DNA from 2 places in the Erwinia sp. SLM-02 genome. Region 1 is predicted to be linked to the other one. Evidence: riboswitches for the same ligand, from Rfam matches in the RefSeq annotation. Region 1 holds a riboswitch; the other holds the start of a gene.
The links. A riboswitch is a leader RNA that binds a small molecule or an ion and turns the genes downstream of it on or off. The one in region 1 is predicted to bind thiamine pyrophosphate.
Positions count from the first base shown of each region.

Region 2: it holds a riboswitch for thiamine pyrophosphate, as region 1 does, so the genes downstream of both, thiM (hydroxyethylthiazole kinase) here and PGH32_RS05115 (TenA family protein) in region 1, are expected to answer to the same signal.

Region 1 is NZ_JAQISN010000001.1:1,096,842-1,100,459, forward strand. Features, by position in the region: gene PGH32_RS05105 (c-type cytochrome) at 1-646, opposite strand, end outside; gene PGH32_RS05110 (Rpn family recombination-promoting nuclease/putative transposase) at 989-1,942, shown strand; TPP riboswitch at 2,044-2,157, shown strand; gene PGH32_RS05115 (TenA family protein) at 2,234-2,872, shown strand; gene PGH32_RS05120 (anion permease) at 2,981-3,618, opposite strand, start outside.
Region 2 is NZ_JAQISN010000001.1:2,338,228-2,341,845, forward strand. Features, by position in the region: gene thiD (bifunctional hydroxymethylpyrimidine kinase/phosphomethylpyrimidine kinase) at 88-888, opposite strand; gene thiM (hydroxyethylthiazole kinase) at 885-1,676, opposite strand; TPP riboswitch at 1,711-1,816, opposite strand; gene PGH32_RS10870 (glycosyltransferase) at 2,986-3,618, opposite strand, start outside.

The sequences.
Region 1 (3,618 bases):
CATAGTAGGTGCCAAGCGCCACGGGATCTTTCGGCAGCGCGGCAGTCAGTGCCGTTTCAGGGGCGAAAAGCCAACGCCACCAGGTCATCGGCCAGCGCAGGGAGAGCGGCCAGGGAATGGTGTTCTGCTGGCGCGGAGCAACGACCGGCGTAACGCCGTGCATGAAATAGGCATAAAGCGCCGCCATGTCGTCCTGAGTCAGACGCGAATAGGAAATCCACGGCATTGCGGGGTAAAGCGTGTCGCCCGAGGGAGCGATGCCGTATCTGACCGCACGTTCAAAGTCACCGTAGGAATAGTGACCAATGCCGGTGCTTTTATCGGGCGTAATATTGGGCGGGATCATCCCTCCAATCGGCGAGGCGATGGGCAAACCGCCGCTAAACGCCGGCTTGCCGGGTGCCGTATGGCAGGCGACACAGTCGCCCACGCGGGCGAGGTATTCTCCGCGTTTGATCTGTTGCTCATTGACGGGCAGAGGGTCTTTTGCGAGGGCGTTCCCGGATTTGGGGATGACCAGGGTGGCTAACCAGGCAAGCACGGCTACAACAACTACACAGGCAACGATCCCGCTGGTCCAGCGGCATAATCGCCATGCGGTCGAATGTTTTTTATGATGCTGAGACGCGTAGCGGCTATGTTTCATTGATTATTATGCCTTGAATGGGAATTATTATTTTTCAAGCCGGTGTTTTTTATAGTTAATGCATTTCGAACGGATAAGGAAGGTTGCCAAAAAATAATGACTAACTTTATTTTTAATAATCGGCGTGTTGAATAAAATCGGGTTGAGTATGTTCCAGAGAATTCATTTTTTTTAAACTTAAAATGCCGCCAGGACATTTTTCGCTATTCGTTGAGAGTGAGATTTACATTTCACTTCCGTTACAACGATAAATGCGAGGCAATACGCAGACATTTTTTCATGCAGCGACGTCCGATTAGGTAACCTTCTCACTGATTACATTTATCCGTCCAGGGAGAGGACATGACAGCATCGAAAAGGGGAGATGAACATCGGAAAAGTATCAGCCCGACGCCGCACGATCTGGTGTTTAAACAGTTTCTGAATAATCCCAATACCGCTCGCGATTTTATGCAGCTTCATCTGCCACGCGCGCTTCAGCAAATATGTGATTTCAGCACGCTGAAGCTACAGTCAGGGAGTTTTATCGAGGAAAACCTGCGTGCCTACTTCAGCGATGTGCTCTACCGCATGAAAACCCTCAGCGGTGATGCATACGTCCACGTTCTTATTGAACACCAGTCAACACCGGATAAACATATGGCCTTCCGATTGATGCGATACGCGGTGGCGGCGATGCAGCGCCATCTTGAGGCCGGGCATAAAAAACTGCCGCTCGTCATCCCGGTGCTGTTCTATGCCGGAAAACGCAGTCCGTATCCCTGGCCGACCCGCTGGCTGGATGAGTTTGACGATCCGGCACTGGCGGAGGAGATTTACGGAGGCGCTTTTACGCTGGTGGACGTGACGGTGATTCCGGATGATGAAATTATGCAACATCGAAGTATGGCTGCGCTGACTCTGCTGCAAAAACATATCCATCTGCGCGATCTCGCCGGGCTGGTGGACACGCTGGCAACTTTAATTTTGGCAAAACACATGACGGGACAGCAGTTGGTGACGTTGGTAAACTATTTCGCGCAGACGGCGGAAATGTCCGATGCAGAAGCCTTTATCCGTAAACTCGCGCGGCGCGTCCCACCGTATAAGGAGCAACTTATGACGCTTGCAGAGCAGCTTGAAAAGAAGGGAATGAAGAAGGGGATTTTGCTCGGGGAGCAGAGTGGTATTGAAAAGGGTCGACGAGCGGCTGCACTCAAAATCGCTCAAACGATGCTGCAAAATGGTATGGATCGTTTAACGGTGATCAAGATGACCGGTTTAAATGAGGCGGATCTGGTACTGATCGAGTGTTGATGCCCCGCTTTGTCCAATCTTATTCCATCTGTTATCAGAGTATTACTCATTACTCAGTTTTTGTTTACAACACCGGAACTGACGGGTTATGTTTCTTGCCGAACCTTTCCAGGGGGAGCCTGATATCGGGCTGAGAGTTCGCACATGCAACGGTGCGAAGACCCTTAATACCTGATCCGGATAATGCCGGCGAAGGGATGGCGCAACCTGTCTGACTCTTACCGGTCTTTGTACCAGACTGCCTGAGTACCCACATTCAGTCGCGCTGTCTTTACTTTACAGGACAACACGATGACCGAACGTTTTACCGAAACCCTGCGTAACCAGAATCTGCCGACATGGTCGGCGGCCGTCAGTCACCGTTTCGTTGAGGAGCTGGTCACCGGCACCGTTGACGACCGCGTGATGATTAATTACCTGATTCAGGATCACCGCTTCCTCGACAGCTTCCTGATCCTGGTGGGTGCGGCGATGGCCAGCGCCGATACCACCGAAGCCCGCCTGCGCTTTGGCCGCTTTGCCGGGATGGTTTCCTCGGAAGAAAACACCTATTTCCTGCGTTCGTTTACCGCGCTCGGCGTCGGTGAGCAACTGCGCAGCGAAAAGCCTGATACCGCGCCGACGGCCGGTTTCAAAGCCATCATGCGCGAAGCGGCTGCCACCCGCAGCTATGCGGCGATCCTGACGGTGCTGAACGTGGCGGAATGGCTGTATTTTGACTGGGCATCTCAGGCTGCCCGACCGCTACCGGACAATTTCGTCTATGCCGAGTGGGTCACGCTGCACGACAACCCTGATTTCAATGCGTTTGTGGCGTTTATCCGCGAGGAGCTGGACCGCGTTGGCCCGGCGGAAGCCCCGCAGTGTGAGGACCTTTTCCGCCGTGCGGTAGGGCTTGAGAAAGCGTTTTTTGATGCGGCCTATCAGTAAATCAGGCTGAAAGCAGGGTAATGCCAATTCAGGATCCCCGAGAAACTCGGGCATCCAAACTGTCATGAAGAGTGGGGCAGAATGCCAGCGCAGTCTGCCCCTGACCGGTCAGCTCCACATCGCCAGGATCGGCCAGCCCACCAGCAGCAGCAGCGAAATAAACACCACGCCGAAAATGGCACCCAGCCGCCAGTAGTCCTTCGACTTCACGTAGCCGCAGCCGTAGATAATCACGCCCGGGCCGGTGGCATACGGCGTCAGGCAGCCCATGATACCGATAGACAGCACCAGCAAAATACACAGGTGTTCCATCGGCACGCCGGGGATGCCTTTCCCCACCGCCAGGATCATCGGCAGCATGGTGGCGGTGTGGGCGGAAAGGCTGGCAAACAGATAGTGGGCAAAATAGAACACCAGCACCAGCGCAACCACGGTGCCGCTGGGGGAAAACCCTTCCAGATGTCGGCTCATGGTGTTGGCAAACCAGTCGATAAAGCCGGAGCGGGTCAGGCCATTTGCCATCACCACCAGCGTTGCCAGGTTAACCAGCGTATTCCAGGCGCTGTGGTATTTGGTGATGTCCTTCCACGGCACCACGTGCAGCGCCAGCATCAGGGAAACCGCCAGCAGCCCCACCGCCGTCGCGTTGATGATTTTGCCGCCGAATACCCACAGCCCCAGGCTCAGCAGCACCAGGCCAATCAGCGTGATCTCTTTTCGCGTCAGGCGGCCCATCTCTCTCAGCG
Region 2 (3,618 bases), 1.2 Mb from region 1:
AGGGTGGACCTAATCCTTTAACCAGGCAAATTGCTGACTGGATTTTTCAGACGATTACGCACGAAAGAGCCTTTACCCTTAACGTCCTTACCACCATTTGTGGAAGTGATGCACCGGACCAATTCCCTGCCCCACCTCCAGCGAATCCGCCTGCTCCAGCGCACCCTGCAGCCAGGTTTTCGCCGCCTGCACGGTTGCCACCCAGTTATCGTGGCGAGGACGCAGCGCAGCCAGTGCCGCAGAGAGCGTGCAGCCCGTGCCGTGGGTATGACGGGTATTCACGCGCGGCGCGGTGAATCGCTGCTCCAGCTCGCGGGTGAACAGCCAGTCCGGGCTTTCTGTATCGCTGAGGTGGCCACCCTTCATCAGCACCGCCTGGCATCCCATGGCCAGCAGTTCCCTGCCCTGCTCGCGCATTTCCTGCTCGTTGCGGGCCATCGCACAGTCCAGCAGCGCGGCGGCCTCCGGCAGATTCGGGGTGATAATGGAGACCTGCGGCAGCAGACGCTCGCGCAGCGTGGCAACCGCCCGTTCGGAGAGCAGCGGATCCCCACTTTTCGCCAGCATCACCGTATCAAGCACGACCCACGGCGCGGTGGCAGCCCTGAGACGATCGGCCACCACCTCCACCACGTCGGACTCTGCCAGCATGCCGATCTTGATGGCATCGATACGGACATCCGAAAGTACCGAGTCCAGCTGCGCACCGACGAAATCCGGCTCGATGCGGTATACCGACTGCACGCCCTGGGTATTCTGCGCAACCAGCGCCGTAATCACGCTGGTGCCGTAAGCCCCCAGCGCCGAGAACGCTTTCAGATCCGCCTGGATACCCGCTCCGCCGCTGGGATCGGTACCGGCGATGGTCAGTGCATTAATTCGTTTCATGCCAGTTCCTCCGGCGTCAGTAGATAAAGCGCATCCAGGAAGGCGGGAATAAAACTCCCCGGTCCTGCTGCGATCGCGGCGGCACGCTCGCCGGCCAGCGATACCACGCGGCAGGCGCTGGCAACGTGCATTAAACGGTCGCCGGGCAGCGAGGCAAAGCCAGCCACCACCGCCGACAGCGCACAGCCGGTACCGACCACGCGAGTCATCAAAGGTGAACCGCCGCTGACGCTGAGGATGCGCTGACCGTCGGTAACGAAGTCCACTTCTCCGGTCACCGCGACCACCGCCCCGCTCTGCAAAGCAAGTTTTTGTGCAGCCTGAATCGCGGCATCGGACTGATGCTGCGAGTCCACACCGCGACCGGATACCGCTTCCTGCGCCAGCGCCATGATCTCTGAGGCGTTGCCGCGAATGGCGGCAGGCTTGTGGCTCAGCAGCTGATGGCAGAACCCGGTGCGGAACGCTAACGCACCGACCGCCACCGGGTCCAGCGACCAGCTGCGCCCGGCAGCATTGGCCGACTCGACCGCCGCCAGCATGGCTTCACTACGCGAGCGGGTTAGCGTACCGACGTTGACCAGCAGCGCGCTGGCTACCGCACTGAACTGTGCGGCCTCTTCGGCATCGATCACCATTGCCGGGGAAGCCCCCAGCGCCAGCAGCACGTTGGCCGTAAAGGTCTGCACCACATCATTGGTCATACAGTGAATAAGGGGGGATTGCTGGCGGAACAGCGCCAGAGAGTGCGCCACATCGTGGTGGCTGAGGGGAATGGGTTGGATCATCGTTACTCCCAACCGGCGATCAAGAAGGCGATGCCGGTCGGGCATCTGACTTCCCTCCGCTGGCATTATCCAGTTCAGGTTATGCGGGTTTTTCTCAGCCGGATCCTGGTAAAACAGGACGGGCACCCCGAGTCATTGATAAATTTTGAGATTACATTCGGTTAAAAACTGAAGACAGGATAAAGGCGAGACCGAGTTTTGTAAACAATCAAATTCAAAACTCAACGTGATGAAAATAAATAACTTAAATATATACAATCTCAACATCGGTGATATAGCACGGTTCAATCCCGGGTATGAACTACAACGAAACGGAATGGTATTTGAAAATAATTTAGGATCCAATAACCATCCTAGTGTGGACAGTCACTCTCTGGATCATCAAACACACGTAGACCAAAAAAAAGTGGTTAATAAAGAGAGCAATATCCCCTCAACGTCACTAAATTGAGATTGATACGTGGCTACGACCTTTCTGGCGACAGCTACAAAATATCCATATAAGAAATAGTTAGAAAAACTTGCATCAGCGAAATACAGAAAAAATAAACTGTATTTACCTATTTTTCAATCCATCTAAAAATACATATAAATGTAGAAACAATGGTATATTGGAGAGAATAGTCAGACTGTGAGATTGAGTAGCTTCTGACTTTCCCCTACTACAGATAATAGTTTGAAGAATAGAAAATCAAAAATAAAAATGGATATAAACCGTAAACGTCCTAAATGCGTCCCTATTGCATAGAAGAATAAAACAACATAACTCTTAGAATGAGTCAGCAGTTTAGGGACATTCAACCATACATGGTTATTCTTAACGCCAAGCATATAAAAAAACATTGTTGGTATAGCTATGATTATGAATAGCAGTATGACACCTTTAAATTTACTCAACATGAATTTGTTAAGTATACATTTAATTTAGAGGCGTTGAAATTGGAAGCTGAAATCATGAAAAAATAGCGTTCCACTCTAGCGAAAAAACATTTTAATACGTGACCAATAACTAAGTTGTCAGATGAAAATGGATTGTAATCAATAGAAACGATGAAAAAACGTCGGCATTCCTTTCAAAAAAGGAATATGCGGTATTTTTCTTGTGCGAGAGAAAGTTGCTACTTCTGAAGAACTTATAAATAGTCAGCTTATCTTTCAACAGGGTGTTGATCACGCAGCCAGCAATACTACAATAAACTTGCACATCAGAGTATTATACCCCTCCCCAATTAAATTATTGTCATTCCAAGTAATCGCCTGGGAAAACCAAGGCGATCACATTAGAGACAATAAACGAATTTATCAGTGACTAAGCTTTGAATTTTCTAAATCCAAAATTCAGAACACGATAAACAAAGAAATTTAGAGATGCAATTTTAGTGAGAAAATTTCCATTTCTTGACAAAATTAAATTATATTCACTAAGAGTAGTATCACTAAATATCACTTGACTGTTCCTTTTTATCAAAATGATATTAAGGATATTGCTAATAATTCTGCCTCGCAAATTTCTTTTGGTCACTTCATTTTCATTAGCCGAAAGTAGAGATTCTAAAGATTCAATACTTTTCAAATAACCAATAACATTTTTCTCAGAACGTGCAGATTGCATGATTGAACCAGCACGCACCCTTCGCAGGAAAAAAACTTGATCGGTTACAACAATTTTACCTGCAACGAAAAATAGCCGCGGCGTAAACTCTTCATCTTCATGAATAATTGGCTTGAATTTCAATCCGTGTTTCACTTGCAATTGTCTTTTATAGATGTAAAGCCATGCATTAGGATAAAAAGCTTCTTTAACAGAAAGTTCATTAAAAGCGTCTTCACCACTTTCGTAGACAGTTTCAGCCCCTCTACGATAATGAGGGAGCCATGCACTATCTGCATGGTTGTTGTCGACAATATCATCAGGAAACGATTCAGCTGAAAACGCAAATAT